DNA from 2 places in the Nanhaiella sioensis genome. Region 2 is predicted to be linked to the other one. Evidence: a T-box and tRNA genes for the amino acid it is inferred to sense, from the RefSeq annotation. Region 2 holds a T-box; the other holds one or more tRNA genes.

Region 1 (9,152 bases), 1.1 Mb from region 2:
GATATATTAACTTTCACATTTTCTATAGGTATTTCCAAAGAAATATCAACTGGTTCAATGCCTTCTTCATTTAAAATAGACACCTCAACAGGTACTTCATAATCTCCTACAGGTAAATTTGCTACATCAATCGTTACTTTAATATTACTGTTGCTTATATTTTCAATAGAGCTCTTTCTACCTGTTACCGTTATATCTAGTGCTCCGTTTTCTAGGTCAGAAAAGCTTAGTGCTAAGCCTTCTCCTAACCCTTCAGAAACGATCGGTATATCGGTAAAAGTTTCTGTAACCTCTTCTTCTACATCAATCGCAACCTTCACTTCTACAGGGTCTATTTTCGTAGCTCCTTCAGGTACCTTAATAGGGATGATGATTTCTTCATCTTTAGTTATACTATTAAGATCGATAGGAATGTCGATGACATCATCTTTCGTAATACTATCAATGACGTTTTTCGGTCCATAGACTGTTACTTTATCCGGAACCATTTCAATGTTCTTGATGTATATACCTTGTAATGTTCCTTCTTCTATAAAATTAAGGGGTACTACTTTATTTGGACTTATAATAGAGACCCCAACACTAATGTTTGCTGGTTCAACCTCTACATTTAATGGTTGCCCGTCTTTATCATGTACTGTCACTGATGATTCAAGCGTTACATCATCAATAACATCCTGTAAATCAATATAAGCTCTTACGATTGCAGTTCTTTCAACCTCTTCTTTTGCTCCTGTTATGGAGACTATAGTAGGTTCAGGTACCAAGTTCTCTACAGTATACCCTTCTGTTACTAAAGATTCGTTATAATCCACCTTGATAGCGAATTCTTGCGTTACTTTTTCATGCAATGCTACCTCATATCGGGATGTGGGTTCAAATGTAACGTTTACCTTATCATCCACATTCTCATATTCAAGCGTTACTAAGTAATTACCCTCTGATTTGTTTTCTAGGTTAGCGTAAACTTTTATATTTCTTAGTGCTATTATCGTTTTAACTTTGCTTGTTGGCCCTTCTAATCTCACATCAGCTGATTGAGGAGCACCTGTTACAACAAATCGCTCTTGATCATATAAAACCTCAACAGGTATATCTTCTAATATTTCAGTTGAATCATCAAAAAGAGGGAGTGTGAGGCTTCCATCACTCTGCTCTTTCTGTTCCTGAATATAGACAGACATATATAACATCAACGCCAATAACAAGGCGATAATCCTCATAAACCACCGATTGTTCATGAACTTATCCATTTTTTTGCCACCTCCATTGCCAACGAGTAGAAGTAGCTTGGTTTTGAGTTGGTTTTAGTTCATTTGTAAGAAGTTCTCGAAAAGAATCTTGTGTTAAATCTCTATGTAATTCACCATTCTTAGTTAGAGAAACACTACCAGTTTCTTCTGAAACAACGATCGTAAGGCTATCCGTTACTTCACTCACACCTAGCGCTGCTCGATGCCTCGTTCCAAGCTCTTTAGATATAAATGGACTTTCTGACAATGGTAAATAACACGCAGCTGCAGACACTTGATTATTTTGTAACACGACCGCGCCATCATGAAGTGGTGTATTTGGGATAAAAATATTGATAAGCAATTCGGAAGAAACCTTAGCATGAAGTGGTATTCCTGTTTCAATATAATCGCTCATCCCTGTTTCACGCTCAATCGTAATCAAAGCGCCAATACGACGTTTTGCCATATAATCTGTAGCTTTTACAATGGCTTCAATCGAGTTTGCTTGTTCTTCTTCCTCATTAATCGTAATTCTTGAAAAGAATCTACCTCGTCCTAATTGTTCTAGTGCACGACGTAGCTCAGGCTGAAAAATAATAATGATAGCTAAAAATCCCCATGTTATCACTTGATTCATTAACCATCCTAACGTTTTTAAGCCTAAATACTGACTTAATATGTGAATGGTTATAATAACAGTGATTCCTTTGAGAAGCTGTACAGCTCTCGTTCCTCGTACGACCATTATTAGCTTATAGATAACATACCAAACAACGAGAATATCGACGATAATACCTAGATAATTAAAGATTGAGAGACCCTCTGAAGACATTCTCACACTTCCTCCATTATTCAAGTACTTGACTTACTCTTCTATATAAATATGACTATTATAGCATATATCATACTAAACCTAATTAAACCTAAAATAATGTATTATATATTATTATTAGTATTAAGTTTTTTCGCAAACGTTGTAGCCAACGTGAAATTTACAAAAAAGCTATATGGGGCCTTCATTTCATAAAAAAATAGACGCTCTTTTCGTAAACCTTGTTCCTTTTTCTACTTTAATTTGAGTAACTGGTGAATATTATATGGTTTACATGGTTTTAGAGGAGAAAAGATGCTCCTCGCTTAGAGGTATTCGCGTTTAACTCTTATTGCACAAACCAACAATTACTGCGAAAACAACCTTAGAAAAAAAGGGCATCTTTATTAAGATGACCCTCATTATTCTGTATCTACTTTGACTGATCTTGGTCAAATAGATTTACTGTATCCTTTGCAATATCCTTTAGATGATACCATAACCATTCAAATAATTCATTAATTTCCTTAATTTCGCCCGTAACATTACCAGCAGAAGCAAGATACTGATCTCCATTAATCACTGTTGCATCACCGTTAATTTCCCCTTCTATTTTGAGCGTACCATTTTTTACAATGACTGGCCCTTCAACTATTTCACCTTCTGGAACGGTCACAGTAGTGTTTTGGATAATTAGATTCGGTTGCTTAGATACAGAAAACTGGTCATCCTCTGTCCAGTTTGAAAAAATACTACCTGCCATTAAGACGATAAAAAGCGATGCCGCTGTTAGAAAAGGATGATTTCTCAACCAACGCCTTGCGCCAGCTGATCGTTTTTCTTTAGGCAAACTTTGCATGACGTTATTTGTGAAATTGCTAGGTGCCTCTACATGTGAAATACTTTGGACGAGCGCAATTGATTTTTTAAGTTCATGGAAGTGCGCCTCACAGTCTTCACAACTTTTCACATGATCAATTAACAAGTTTTTATCTTCTAGTGAAATATCTTCATCTAAATATTCATGCATTAAATAAACAATGTTCTCAGGACATTTCATTTTTAATCACCCCTTCATTATACATTTCGAAGTTGGTTTCTTAATGCTTCTCTACCACGATGAATCCGTGTCTTTACCGTACCTATAGGTAAATCCAATATTTTACTAATTTCTTTCAAAGGTAATTCATCAATATATTTCAATACGATGACTGTACGATATTTTTCTGGAAGCTTCAATATTTCGCCTTGGATCGTTTCATGTAATTCTAGTCTCTCAAGCTCTTCTTCAGGCAAAGCTTCATCGGCAGCTACATTAGAATACATAGTCAGCCCGTCTGTTCCAGAAACTTCTGCATCTAAATAATAGTCTGGTTTCTTTTTCCTAATTCTATCAATTGAAAGATTTGTAGCAATTCGGTATAACCAAGTCGAGAATTTGAGATCTTGATTAAAGCTTTGAATATTTGTATATGCACGAATAAAAGCTTCTTGGGCAATATCCTCAGCCTCATGACGATTTCCGAGCATTCTATAGCATAATTGAAATACTTTATCTTTATAAATCTCTACAATTTCTGCAAATGCGTTTTGATCTCCTTTAATAACTTGTTTTATTCTTTTTTTTACAATTGTTTCCATATTATTCATACCCCCGCTCCATGCGGCTAGCTTATTTACGTCTCTAACTTATAAAAGGTTTCAAAATATGCATATAAATATTTTAACAAAATTAAGGAGGGGTGTGTTTAAAATAGTATAATTTCCATGAGGATTACAAAATTCGATGATATAGGAAGGGAAAGTTCGTAATAAAGAGAGAGTTTATAGTAAGCAATCATTTCTAATATATTATATTATCTATAGTCAACGTGTTTCTTAATAAAATTAGGTGGAGATTTCACTCCACCTAAAAACACAGTCCATACATCTATTCATTAAAGTAGTTTTTCTCCAAATAGCGAGCCAATTAATGCTACTGCAACAGTAGCTGTAGTATTTCTTTCATCAAGTATAGGGTTTACTTCAACAAATTCAGCAGATGTAATAATATTTGCTTCTGCTAACATTTCCATTGCTAAATGGCTCTCACGATAGCTTATCCCACCAATTACTGGTGTGCCTACACCTGGAGCATCATGTGGATCCAAGCCATCTAAATCTAATGACAAGTGTACACCATCAGTACGATCTTTAAGGTAATTAATAGCCTGCTCCATAACATTAGCCATACCTAAACGATCAATCTCATGCATTGTATAAACAGTTATACCTTTTTCTTTAATAAGTTCTTTTTCTCCGTCATCAAGTGATCTTGCACCAATAATAACGATATTTTCAGGTTTAACCTTTGGAGTATATCCTGCTATCTCTGTTAAGGTCTTATGACCAATACCCATACTTGTTGCTAACGGCATTCCATGGATATTTCCTGTCGGAGAGGTTTCCTCTGTGTTTAGATCTCCATGAGCATCGTACCATATCACACCTAAATTATTATAACTCTTCGCAACTCCAGCTAATGTTCCAATGGCAATACTGTGATCTCCACCAAGAACTAATGGAAAACGTTTTTCTTTAATTACCCCCTGGACTTTATCTGCTAAACGTTCACTCGCTTCAGCAACCGCTTTCAAGTTTCGGAGTTTATGATTTTCAACGATAGCATTTGCTCTCTCAGGTTTACCAATTTCAATATCCCCTAAATCTTCTATTTCATAAGATAAATTCTCAAGTCTTTCTGTAACACCTGCGTAACGAATTGCGCTAGGTCCCATATCTACCCCTCTACGCATTTGTCCTAAATCCATAGGTACCCCAATTATTGATACTTGTTTCATCACAACATTTTCCCCCTTCTAGACTATACTTATATTTTATCTGTAATAGCATCAATGATTCAACTTAACAACATTTTGTATATATATACAAAAAAACATCTAAATCACATGATTTAGATGTTTCTGGTAGTATGTATTTTTACCTATCAAAAAGATATCGTCTTAAGAGTGAGCCATGGAGGACTCGAACCTCCGACCCTCTGATTAAAAGTCAGATGCTCTACCAACTGAGCTAATGGCTCAAAACAAAAAACTAAAGTGGCTGGGCTAGCTGGATTCGAACCAGCGCATGACGGAGTCAAAGTCCGTTGCCTTACCGCTTGGCTATAGCCCATTATTATTCAAAAAACATGGTGGAGGGGGACGGATTCGAACCGCCGAACCCTCAGGGAGCGGATTTACAGTCCGCCGCGTTTAGCCACTTCGCTACCCCTCCATATGTTTATAGATGGTGCCGGCGAGAGGACTTGAACCCCCAACCTACTGATTACAAGTCAGTTGCTCTACCAGTTGAGCTACACCGGCTTAATATTTAATGGTGGAGGATGACGGGATCGAACCGCCGACCCCTTGCTTGTAAGGCAAGTGCTCTCCCAGCTGAGCTAATCCTCCGTGGTGACCCGTACGGGATTCGAACCCGTGTTACCGCCGTGAAAGGGCGGTGTCTTAACCACTTGACCAACGGGCCAATACTTTTCATTGTAAGCTCCCAACCGGGCTTGAACCGGTGACCTCTTCCTTACCATGGAAGTGCTCTACCTGCTGAGCTATGGAAGCATGGCTCCACAGGCAGGATTCGAACCTGCGACCGATCGGTTAACAGCCGATAGCTCTACCACTGAGCTACTGTGGAACAATGAGCCTGGCAACGTCCTACTCTCACAGGGGGAAACCCCCAACTACCATCGGCGCTGAAGAGCTTAACTTCCGTGTTCGGTATGGGAACGGGTGTGACCTCTTCGCTATCGCCACCAGACATTATATGTAGGAATAAGTTGATATTCCTTCAAAACTAGATAATAGACATTCATTGAACAAAGCTTGCTCTGCATTTCTAACTTGGTTAAGTCCTCGATCTATTAGTATCTGTCAGCTCCACGTGTCACCACGCTTCCACCTCAGACCTATCAACCTCGTCATCTTCGAGGGATCTTACTAGCTTACGCTATGGGAAATCTCATCTTGAGGGGGGCTTCATGCTTAGATGCTTTCAGCACTTATCCCTTCCACACATAGCTACCCAGCTATGCCCTTGGCAGGACAACTGGTACACCAGCGGTGTGTCCATCCCGGTCCTCTCGTACTAAGGACAGCTCCTCTCAAATTTCCTACGCCCACGACGGATAGGGACCGAACTGTCTCACGACGTTCTGAACCCAGCTCGCGTACCGCTTTAATGGGCGAACAGCCCAACCCTTGGGACCGACTACAGCCCCAGGATGCGATGAGCCGACATCGAGGTGCCAAACCTCCCCGTCGATGTGGACTCTTGGGGGAGATAAGCCTGTTATCCCCGGGGTAGCTTTTATCCGTTGAGCGATGGCCCTTCCATGCGGAACCACCGGATCACTAAGCCCGACTTTCGTCCCTGCTCGACTTGTAGGTCTCGCAGTCAAGCTCCCTTATGCCTTTGCACTCTTCGAATGATTTCCAACCATTCTGAGGGAACCTTTGGGCGCCTCCGTTACTTTTTAGGAGGCGACCGCCCCAGTCAAACTGCCCACCTGACACTGTCTCCCGAAGCGATTAGCTCCGTAGGTTAGAATTTCAATACAGCCAGGGTAGTATCCCACCGACGCCTCCACCGAAGCTAGCGCTCCGGTTTCTACGGCTCCTACCTATCCTGTACAAGCTGTACCAAAATTCAATATCAGGCTACAGTAAAGCTCCACGGGGTCTTTCCGTCCTGTCGCGGGTAACCTGCATCTTCACAGGTACTATAATTTCACCGAGTCTCTCGTTGAGACAGTGCCCAGATCGTTACACCTTTCGTGCGGGTCGGAACTTACCCGACAAGGAATTTCGCTACCTTAGGACCGTTATAGTTACGGCCGCCGTTTACTGGGGCTTCGATTCAGAGCTTCTCCTTACGGATAACCCCTCCTCTTAACCTTCCAGCACCGGGCAGGTGTCAGCCCCTATACTTCGCCTTGCGGCTTCGCAGAGACCTGTGTTTTTGCTAAACAGTCGCCTGGGCCTTTTCACTGCGGCTTCTCAGGGCTATTCACCCTAAAAAGCACCCCTTCTCCCGAAGTTACGGGGTCATTTTGCCGAGTTCCTTAACGAGAGTTCTCTCGCTCACCTTAGGATTCTCTCCTCGCCTACCTGTGTCGGTTTGCGGTACGGGCACCTCTCACCTCGCTAGAGGCTTTTCTTGGCAGTGTGGAATCAGGAACTTCGGTACTATATTTCCCTCGCCATCACAGCTCAGCCTTTATGACAAGCGGATTTACCTACTTGTCAGCCTAACTGCTTGGACGCACATATCCAACAGTGCGCTTACCCTATCCTTCTGCGTCCCCCCATTGCTCAAATGGTGAGGAGGTGGTACAGGAATCTCAACCTGTTGTCCATCGCCTACGCCTTTCGGCCTCGGCTTAGGTCCCGACTTACCCTGAGCGGACGAGCCTTCCTCAGGAAACCTTAGGCATTCGGTGGAGGGGATTCTCACCCCTCTTTCGCTACTCATACCGGCATTCTCACTTCTAAGCGCTCCACCAGTCCTCTCGGTCTAGCTTCGCTGCACTTAGAACGCTCTCCTACCACTGTCCGTAAGGACAGTCCACAGCTTCGGTGATACGTTTAGCCCCGGTACATTTTCGGCGCAGAGTCACTCGACCAGTGAGCTATTACGCACTCTTTAAATGGTGGCTGCTTCTAAGCCAACATCCTGGTTGTCTATGCAACTCCACATCCTTTTCCACTTAACGTATACTTTGGGACCTTAGCTGGTGGTCTGGGCTGTTTCCCTTTCGACTACGGATCTTATCACTCGCAGTCTGACTCCCAAGTATAAGTCTTTGGCATTCGGAGTTTGACTGAATTCGGTAACCCGTTGGGGGCCCCTAGTCCAATCAGTGCTCTACCTCCAAGACTCTTCACTTGAGGCTAGCCCTAAAGCTATTTCGGAGAGAACCAGCTATCTCCAAGTTCGATTGGCATTTCACCCCTACCCACACCTCATCCCCGCACTTTTCAACGTGCGTGGGTTCGGGCCTCCATTCAGTGTTACCTGAACTTCACCCTGGACATGGGTAGATCACTTGGTTTCGGGTCTACGACCACGTACTATTTCGCCCTATTCAGACTCGCTTTCGCTGCGGCTCCGTCTCTTCAACTTAACCTTGCACGGGATCGTAACTCGCCGGTTCATTCTACAAAAGGCACGCCATCACCCATTAACGGGCTCTGACTACTTGTAGGCACACGGTTTCAGGATCTCTTTCACTCCCCTTCCGGGGTGCTTTTCACCTTTCCCTCACGGTACTGGTTCACTATCGGTCACTAGGGAGTATTTAGCCTTGGGAGATGGTCCTCCCAGCTTCCGACGGGATTTCACGTGTCCCGCCGTACTCAGGATCCACTCTGGAGGGAACGAAGTTTCAACTACAGGGTTGTTACCTTCTTCGACGGACCTTTCCAGATCGCTTCGTCTACTTCGTTCCTTTGTAACTCCGTATAGAGTGTCCTACAACCCCAAGAGGCAAGCCTCTTGGTTTGGGCTTATTCCGTTTCGCTCGCCGCTACTCAGGAAATCGCTTTTGCTTTCTCTTCCTCCGGGTACTTAGATGTTTCAGTTCCCCGGGTCTGCCTTCAATACCCTATGTATTCAGATATTGATACTGCTCCATTACGAACAGTGGGTTTCCCCATTCGGAAATCTCCGGATCAATGCTTACTTACAGCTCCCCGAAGCATTTCGGTGTTAGTCCCGTCCTTCATCGGCTCCTAGTGCCAAGGCATTCACCGTGCGCCCTTTCTAACTTAACCTTAAACAAATGATCAACTTCGAATCTCATCGTCAGCTTCGTTCTTCCACTGCTCATGTATGCAAGATACACTCCGCTGCTCCAGAACTTTACTTCCTCGACCTTCTCGTTGCTAATTTGCTTTTTTTATTTGACCAACGGTCAAACCGTCATCAAATAATGAAAAAAGATTTTCACTTTCTTCAATGAATGTGTCGTTATTATCTAGTTTTCAAGGAACATCGGTAAAAAATAGCCATCGAATTTCTTCGTCAGCTTGTTGTTTACCTTCTTCATT
Region 2 (9,152 bases):
ATTTGATGGGTCTGTAGGTGTACTTGGATCTTCTGGTTCAGTTATATCACCGGGTTGATCGTTTCCTGGATCATTCTCACCGTCACTAGGTTGATCGTTGTCCTCATCACCAGGGTCCTCACCGTCACCAGGTTGATCGTTATCCTCATCACCAGGGTTCTCACCGTCACCAGGTTGATCATTATCGTTATCACCTGTATCAGGATCGTCGCCCTCACCAGGTTGATCATTATCATCGTTACCAGGATCATCCTCACCGTCACCAGGTTGGTCATTGTCCCCGTTGTTAGGGTCTTCATTATCATCAGGTTCTTCCTGCCAATCACCATTAATGACTTTATTAGACTCAGCAGATTCTCTTCCAAATATATCGACCGCAGTCACATAATAAGCACTATCAGTATTACCTACTGTAAATCCTAAATCTTCACCAACAGGTACGATACCTATTTCAGAAACATTCTCCCCATAATTAGATATTTCGTACACTCGATATCCAATAACAGTTTGTTGATAATGAGCAGGCCATGAGATTGAGTTTCCATTTAGTTTAACACCGCCCATTGTATCAGGTACCTCTCCCGTATCTTCTAATTCCTCTAATTCTGGAAAAATAATGTTGCTCCATTTTTCACTATTTGGAATGAGTTGCTTAGCTACTTTTATATCGGTAATGCCAATTTCTTCAAGGAATGCTTCAGTAAACATAAATCCTTCAATAGTAAATTCTTCAGGGGTCGTTTCTAAAGCTCGATATATTTTTTCACCAATTTCAACATAATTAGCTTTTTCTAAGCTATTGTCCTCTTTTGTAGGTACATATTTTGCGTTAAAAAGGTCTGTTTCAATAAGCCCAGCCTCTTCACATGCTTTGGAAGGCAATAGACCTGATGCAGCACAATAAGAACGACTAATGATTCCACCAGGCATTTTAAACCTTTCTTCAGGAGCAACTAGTTCAGGTTTAATAGCATAAGCGGCATTCATTAAATCTGCCCACAAGTATATGTTTCTTTGGCCATATGTTGGCCCTGACGTCGTTTTTACTGACTTTGGTGTGTCATACCCATTCCAAACTCCAAAGGTTACATTTGGGTTTGTTGCAACAAACCATGCATCTTTAAAATCTTGTGCTGTACCAGTTTTACCTGCCCAATCAGACTTAAAATCAAGTCTACCCGGGAGTGATGCAGCTGTTCCACTGCTAATGACATCTCTCATTATGTCAATCATTAAGTAAGATGTTTGTGGGCTAAATACTTCGACAGGCTCACTTTCATGCTCATAAATTATCTCACCGTCATTTGTTTCAATTCGTTCAATCATATAAGCATCGACAAATTGACCATCATTTCCGAAGGTAGCATATGCATTAACATTCTCTTCAACAGTGACACCATATGTTAATCCACCGATTGCCATTGACAAATTATAATGATCTCCTTCAGTTAAGTTTGTATAACCCATTTTTTCTAAATAAGAAACAGGATTTTGGTCAATGATAGACATATATGATCTAACAGCTGGTATATTATATGATTTCTGCAAAGCATAACGAACAGAAGTCAGACCGTGTGTTCTACCATCATAGTTTCCTGGCGAATAAGTCTTTCCACCAGCTGGAACTTTTAATTCGACATCAGCTAATACTGAACCAGGCTGAACTTTTCCTAACTCCATTGCAGGACCGTAAGCTAACAAAGGCTTCATTGTAGAACCGTTTGAACGAGGTGCATTGGTAGCATGGTTCAGCTGTTCTCGATCATGGTCGCGTCCACCAACAAAGCTGATGATTTTACCAGTTGTATTTTCAATTAGTACAGCTCCAGCTTCAATAGGCTCCATTACTTGAACCATTTCCCCAGTTTCAGGATCTTCTTTTTCTTCTGGCTTGTCAGGTGCGAAATATTCAAAGTTTTGAACTACAGTTTGCATTTCATCATAGATTTCTTTATCAATTGTCGTATGGATTTTATAGCCATTTTGTCGTAAGTTTTTACTCGCACGATTTATATAATCGTTGTATAGATCGTCGTTTTCCGCTAAATCGGTCACTTCGTACCCGTCGTTTTCAGCTAATATTTCGGCTAATATTTCCTCTGCACGATCCTCAATCTCAAAAGTAAGCCAAGGGTAATTATCTATTGGAGATGGCTTAGGTGGTGCAAAATCTGCTGTTATATCGTAATTTAATGCAGATTCATATTCTTCCTTCGTAATAAACTCAGCTTGCAGCATACGGCTAAGTACAGTGTGCATTCTATTCATAGATGATTCTAAATTCTCTTTTATCTCACCTTTATTTGTAAATGGTGTATAGCTAAAGCTTTGAAATAAACCAGCAATAAATGCGCTTTGAGGTATGTTTAAATCTCTCGCATCAACATCAAAAATACCTTGAGCAGCTGTTTGGATACCAGCAATGTTCCTACCTGAAGAATTTCTTCCGAGAGTAGAAACATTTAAGTAAGCTTCAAGAATTTCATCTTTGTCAAAAGATTGTTCAAGTCGCAGAGCAAGTAACATTTCCTTTGCCTTACGTTCGAATGATACTTCGTTTGAAAGTATTTGGTTTTTAATTAACTGTTGGGTAAGCGTACTACCACCAGTTCTTATAGATGAATTTGTAACTTCTTGGAAAAGGGCACGCATGATTGCTTTTGGAACAATTCCACTATGATCCCAAAAAAACTCATCTTCTGTTGCAACGACTGCATTTATTAGGTGCTGAGAAACATCATCTATACTAACTTCTTCACGATCAAGGTCGGAACGAAGCTTACCTAAATAAACATTATCATCAAAATATAACTCAGTCGTTTCTTCATAATTATAAATGTCTTTTTTCATACTATCATAAGAGCGGATGGGTTCATCCTTTACTAACGACGCGAAGTAGCCAGCTCCAACACCACCAGCAAAAAAGAATCCGATTAATCCAATAATAATAAAGAGTAAGGTGATGTTCCAAAACACACCGTAGGTAATTCTTGCACCTTTAACAGCATCTTTGCTACTGAACATCTTTTGTACTTTTTGTAATCGATCTTGCCAATTAGATCTATTATCACTCATATTCAATATTTCCCCCCTGGGTACAATCAACTAAAAATCTCTATCTAATTTATAATTTTTAATCATTGAAGTTTTATTAAAAAGCTGCTTTCGCATGGGTTGTTGCTTTTCGTACTAAGAGTTAAATACATATTCATTTAGTTTTCGTGGCATTTTTCTACTTTAAAATTTTTAGTAACAATAGCAGCAAAGTTTACGAAAAGAGCCTATTAAAAAGCTCTCTCCCAAAAATTTGTAGTTATTGTTAGTAACAAATTAATTTCATTCAGTTATTATTTTGTTGTAGAAAAAGTTGCATTGTATGCTAGTTTTCTATGTATTTATTCCTTTGCCACAATAAACAACTATCATTTGGAAAACCACTTTATAAAAAGACAAAATCATTACAATTATAGCATAAGTCATTTTCCTTGTTCTAAAATATTTTTGTTTCCATATTTTAAATGTAAATTGTATGATATGGCTTAAGGCCTATGAATAAAATATCATTTTTCGTATGGAAGATTTGAACTTACAAATCGTTAAATTTGTAAAGCTTAATTCAAAATAATTAAATGTGTTCTTGACATTTATGATGCTAATGTGATAAAAATATTCTTAACTCAAATACATGAATGCAATGATAGGAATTAGTAGTGAAATATCTCCCTGTAAACATGGTTGTTAGGTCAATTTAACAACTTCACTTAGAGAGCTGGTGTTTGGTGGGAACCAGTACAAAGATATGCATGAATTACCTCCTAGAGCATCTTTTGCGAACGGTTAGTTGACTAAGTAGCAAAGGACGGTTTTACCGTTATCTTTTTAAGCCGGAGGATATATTCCTCAAGTAGGGTGGTACCGCGAATACACTCGTCCCTTCATTTTTAGGGGCGAGTTTTTTATTTGTCTAGCTTAAGGCTTCGTCGGCTTTAGATCATTAGCCGATCTACAAAAATGTTAACAAGTAACCTTCTTGTTAGGTTGTCTTATGCGAGTCTTGGGAGTTGACCCGATTACAACATTATCCACAGGACGTTGGCAATAATGAGGCCCCTTGCGTTGTTCTAATTTAACGAAAAGGAGATGATCTGTATGAATCTAATAGAGGATTTGCAGTTCAGAGGATTAATTAATCAAATTACTGATGAAGATGGGTTGGAAAAGCTTTTAAATGAGGAGACAGTAAAATTATATAGTGGATTTGATCCGACAGCAGATAGTTTACACATTGGTCATTTATTACCAATATTGGTTTTAAAGAGGTTTCAATTAGCTGGCCATCAACCAATTGCACTTGTCGGTGGAGGAACAGGGTTAATTGGTGACCCAAGTGGTAGAAGTAGTGAGAGGTCATTAAATACAGAAGATGTAGTCATTGAATGGTCTAATCGTATAAAGCAACAGCTGTCTCGTTTTCTAGATTTTGATAATGGTGAAAATAAAGCCCTTTTAGCAAATAATTTTGATTGGATTGGCAAGCTAGATGTTGTTACATTTTTGCGAGATGTAGGTAAAAATTTTGGGATCAATTATATGCTTGCAAAAGATTCCGTTCAATCAAGAATTGAGTCGGGGATTTCATTTACAGAATTCAGCTATATGATATTACAATCATTAGACTTTTTACATTTATATAAAGAACAAAATTGTAAAGTACAAATTGGTGGTAGTGACCAATGGGGAAATATTACTGCAGGCTTAGAATTAATTAGAAAATCTTCTGATGAAGAGGAAAAAGCATTTGGATTAACGATACCACTCGTCACGAAAGCAGACGGTACAAAATTCGGCAAAACTGCTGGTGGAGCCGTATGGTTAGATAAGGAAAAAACATCTCCATACGAGTTTTATCAGTTCTTTATTAATTCTGATGACAGAGATGTAATCAATTTTCTTAAGTATTTTACATTCTTATCTAAGGATGAAATTGAGCAATTAGAGCAAGAATTACGTGACGCACCTGAACAAAGAACGGCTCATAAAGCGCTTGCTCAAGAAGTGACCAAGTTAGTTCATGGAGAAGAGGCATTAAATCAGGCAATTAAAATATCTAATTCACTATTCAATGGAGAGATTTCGGCACTGACAGCTGAAGAAATTAAACAAGGATTTAAAGATGTCCCTTCATACAATTTTGAAGGTGAAGATGAAATAGATTTAGTTGATTTGCTAGTTACTAGCAAGGTTTCCCCATCAAAGCGTCAAGCAAGAGAAGATATAAAAAATGGAGCTATATATATTAATGGTGAACGAACACAAGAAATTGATCGTGTCATAACTAACACGGATAGAATCGAAGGCCAATTCACTGTTATTCGCCGAGGTAAGAAAAAATACTTCCTAATCAAGTATTAATAGCCAAGCGCAGCTGACATGGTGCTCATTTTATAAATCACAACAATGATAAAATATATTAATTAACATAATAAAAACCTTAGAAAATCATTTCTAGGGTTTTTGCACTTATTAACGAGAGTAGAAATCAATACAATTAAAAAGCCTATTAACACTAATATTTTTGAGAAAACCTAGTTAGAGGTTTAAAGCCTGCTCAACTGCTTGAACAGATTCTTATTCTATGTCCTTGAAAGAATGACTATAAATGACCAAAATCATTTGTGGAGTGTTACCTAAACGGGCAGGCATACTTTCACAGGAATTCTCTGACTAATTAAAATTGTTGCATGAGAATGTCTTAAACATGTGGTGTTATCTTTTTTTTGCCAGTTTTTTTATAATTCGTTTAATAAAGTATTTGTTGGTGCGGTAAATGAGTAGATTTCTTGATTGATGGAAGATAAAGACAGTATCATTCTTCCGAGAGATAATTTTTAAATTGGTTAATTACCCCCTTCATTTAGGGTGATTCGGAGTTAGAACTTCTTTATTATCACGAGTTGAGTGTATCCATACTTTTCAAAAGGCTGATTTGAATTACGGTGGAGTTATATTAGAAGAGGAAATTGATTGTGACCATGCTGGAGAAGAAAATGGAAGCTATGATCTAAGTAAAGCAAATATTGTTATCTCTCAAAATCTTGCTTAACATGCAAAGTGGAGACAGTATACTAGGTATGCAGACGACATTAAAAAGGTTCTTTATGGACCTTATGATGGAAAATCCATTTATAGAGAGGTTAGAAGTTTTTGATAGGTGAATTAAGGCTAATTAATGAGCTCAATATGTGTTGTATATTGATGTAATTATTAAACATTAATAAACATCAAAAAATCAAAAAAATAAGTATCAGCTGGGTGTTAAATTACCACTGTAAGGTAGGGGATAAAAATGGAGATATTAATAATAAGACATGGTGAATCAGAAGCAGATATTCTTAATGTACATGAAGGAAGAGCTGATTTCTCATTAACACAAAAAGGAACAATTCAAGCGAAATCTTTAGCTTCACATTTAGTTGAAAATTTTGGGGAATTTGATGCAATTTGGACAAGCACATTAAAAAGGGCTTCTGAAACAGCAAAGATTTTGGGAGCAAAATTAAAATGTAATATTACTTATAGTGACGGCCTTAGAGAGAGGAACAATGGTATTTTAGCTGGGCAGCCTATTACAAAAGAAAACATGAATTCTCACTATGACTTAAAACCATTTGAGAGTATTCTAGAAGGAGAAACAGATATAGAGTTTAGAGCAAGAGCAGAAACTATCCTATTAAAAATATTAGATGAACATAATGATTCTAACAGAATTATTATATTGTCACATGGTGGTATGATTGAAAAATTGATACATGTTTTATTAAGATTACCTCCTGTTCCTAATTGTTTTATTCATACTCAAGATACAGGAGTACATTTAATTGAGTATAACTCATCTAATATTGTAATAAAATATTTTAATAATACAGATCATTTGAGTCAATTAGCTTCCCAAAAAATCTCCTCCAAATAACTTGAGGAGAATACATTATTCTACAAAGTAAAAAACAAACAAAAAACCCTAGAAACTTTGATAAAACAAGGTTTCTAGGGTTTTTACCATCGCTAGATATAAAGCGATTTAATTAACGAGAGTAGAACTCAACGATTAATGATTCGTTAATTTCAGCTGGTAATTCAGAACGTTCAGGTAAACGAGTGAATGTACCTTCTAGGTTATCAGCATTGAAGTTTACGTACTCAGGTACGAAGTTTGTAGCTTCAATAGCTTCTTTAATAATGTCAAGATTACGAGATTTCTCACGTACAGAAATCGTTTGACCAGGTTTAACTTTATATGAAGGAATGTCTAATCGACCTCCATCAACGATAATATGACCATGGTTAACTAATTGACGTGCTTGACGACGAGTACGAGCTAATCCTAAGCGATATACTAAGTTATCAAGACGAGATTCTAAAAGAACCATAAAGTTTTCACCATGTTTACCAGCCATTTTACCAGCTGCATCAAACAAGTTACGGAATTGACGTTCGTTTACACCGTACATGTGACGAAGCTTCTGTTTTTCTTGTAACTGTAAACCATATTCAGAAAGTTTTTTACGTTGACCTGGGCCATGTTGACCTGGTGCATAAGGGCGTTTCTCTAATTCTTTTCCCGTTCCACTTAGTGAAATTCCAAGACGACGAGATAATTTCCATGCTGGACCTGTATAACGAGCCATGATGACTCCTCCTTCAATGTTTTTATTTTGTATAAAATAAAAACAGACGTAATGTATTTCATTCAGCCCATTTTGTTTTTCATGTATCCTCGCTCTAGCAGCAGAGAGTTACACGATACACCTCCAATAGAGAGGAACAAACTGAGAACCCAATGTACATCACATAAGCTGCGATATTTTACACAACGAACATTATATGTTTTTTCTTCATGAAAGTCAAGAAGGTTATAATAAGAAAGTACATATACAGAAAATTATCAGGATAAAAGTAGTGTTATGGGACAAATTGACTATAAAATTTGAAAAAAATTAGGAAAAATTAATTGTTTTAAGATATAATATTGATAAGACAGAATTATTTAAACTTTCCATATATATGAACCAAACCTTAATAAACGGGTGATAAAATGGAACTAGTGGAAGAGCAAATATATACACGTATTAAAGCAGAGTTATTCGATCTGTTATTAATTGATGACAATCATAGTAATTATTATCATATACCATCGGAGTTAACCTACCTTATTAAAACTAATTTACAAGCGTTAGAAGTTAGTTTGTTTTTATATAACCACGAAATCGATCATTTTTTTCTAGAAGCTTCAACTATGACAAGTGTTGTTGAAGAGCTAGATCAGTTCTTCATTTCATCTGCAAAAATTTTACCGCATCTTCTCAATAAGACTATTATAAGACAGCCGCTAGTTGTACTTGATCAATTAGGAGATTCTTCTGTAACGATCCCTTTTAAAACTTTAATAGAAGAAAATGGTTTTTTATTAATAAAACAGAGTAACGTCAATGAGTATAGCAATCAATTTTTACAGAAGATAGGAAGAGAGTGCGAAAAATTTGTTAACCAAGTGAGGAAGTTCACAAATATTATTAATGAGGAAAAACGCTATGAGCAACTGAATCAAATAACAGCAAAGTTTCATTCCTCCATGTCAATCGACAGCGTTTTAGAGGAAATAATTGAGACACTTGAAGATATTTTTCCATCATTTACACATCATTTACTTCTTTCACATGACAACAACAATCAGAATCACATGCAAATTAGAGATTTGAATTATGATGATAACCATATTCATGAGCTCGCTATGAAAGCATATGTCAATGGTGAAGTGTTTTTTGAACAGAAGGAAAAACAATCGATCTTGTATGCTCCTCTTAGGGGTAAGCAAGGTGTGTACGGGGTGTTACAAATTACAGCACATAATAGTATCGCTTTTCCTAAACGGGAAGTAGATTTTATTATATTGCTAGCAAATACTGCAGGTAGCGCGATAGAGAATGCACAATTATATCAACAGTCGAAACGATTGATTGTTGATTTACAGCTAATAAATGCAACTTCACATACGTTAAATTCTAACCTTCGTTTAAGAGAAATAATGGCATTTATGACAGACCAAATGATAAATTCGTTCAATGCACAAGAAGTGGTTTTTGTGTTAATTGACG

Evidence for each region. A T-box is a leader RNA that pairs with one kind of tRNA and senses whether it is charged. The one in region 2 lies ahead of tyrS (tyrosine--tRNA ligase), so its partner is inferred to be a tRNA-Tyr.
Region 1: it has a tRNA-Tyr gene. The T-box ahead of tyrS (tyrosine--tRNA ligase) is inferred to sense a tRNA for this amino acid. The anticodon was not compared.

The regions. Positions count from the first base shown of each region.
Region 1 is NZ_JBKAEG010000001.1:2,015,112-2,024,263, forward strand. It holds gene V1503_RS09435 (CdaR family protein) at 1-1,253, opposite strand, end outside; gene cdaA (diadenylate cyclase CdaA) at 1,246-2,067, opposite strand; gene V1503_RS09445 (anti-sigma factor family protein) at 2,480-3,106, opposite strand; gene sigW (RNA polymerase sigma factor SigW) at 3,124-3,687, opposite strand; gene rocF (arginase) at 3,984-4,886, opposite strand; tRNA gene V1503_RS09460 (tRNA-Lys) at 5,056-5,128, opposite strand; tRNA gene V1503_RS09465 (tRNA-Gln) at 5,146-5,220, opposite strand; tRNA gene V1503_RS09470 (tRNA-Tyr) at 5,238-5,322, opposite strand; tRNA gene V1503_RS09475 (tRNA-Thr) at 5,336-5,411, opposite strand; tRNA gene V1503_RS09480 (tRNA-Val) at 5,423-5,498, opposite strand; tRNA gene V1503_RS09485 (tRNA-Glu) at 5,500-5,574, opposite strand; tRNA gene V1503_RS09490 (tRNA-Thr) at 5,591-5,663, opposite strand; tRNA gene V1503_RS09495 (tRNA-Asn) at 5,665-5,739, opposite strand; rRNA gene rrf (5S ribosomal RNA) at 5,747-5,862, opposite strand; rRNA gene V1503_RS09505 (23S ribosomal RNA) at 5,946-8,876, opposite strand.
Region 2 is NZ_JBKAEG010000001.1:3,078,872-3,088,023, forward strand. It holds gene V1503_RS14305 (transglycosylase domain-containing protein) at 1-3,075, opposite strand, end outside; T-box leader at 3,686-3,938, shown strand; gene tyrS (tyrosine--tRNA ligase) at 4,150-5,412, shown strand; gene V1503_RS14315 (histidine phosphatase family protein) at 6,347-6,970, shown strand; gene rpsD (30S ribosomal protein S4) at 7,083-7,685, opposite strand; gene V1503_RS14325 (sensor domain-containing diguanylate cyclase) at 8,093-9,152, shown strand, end outside.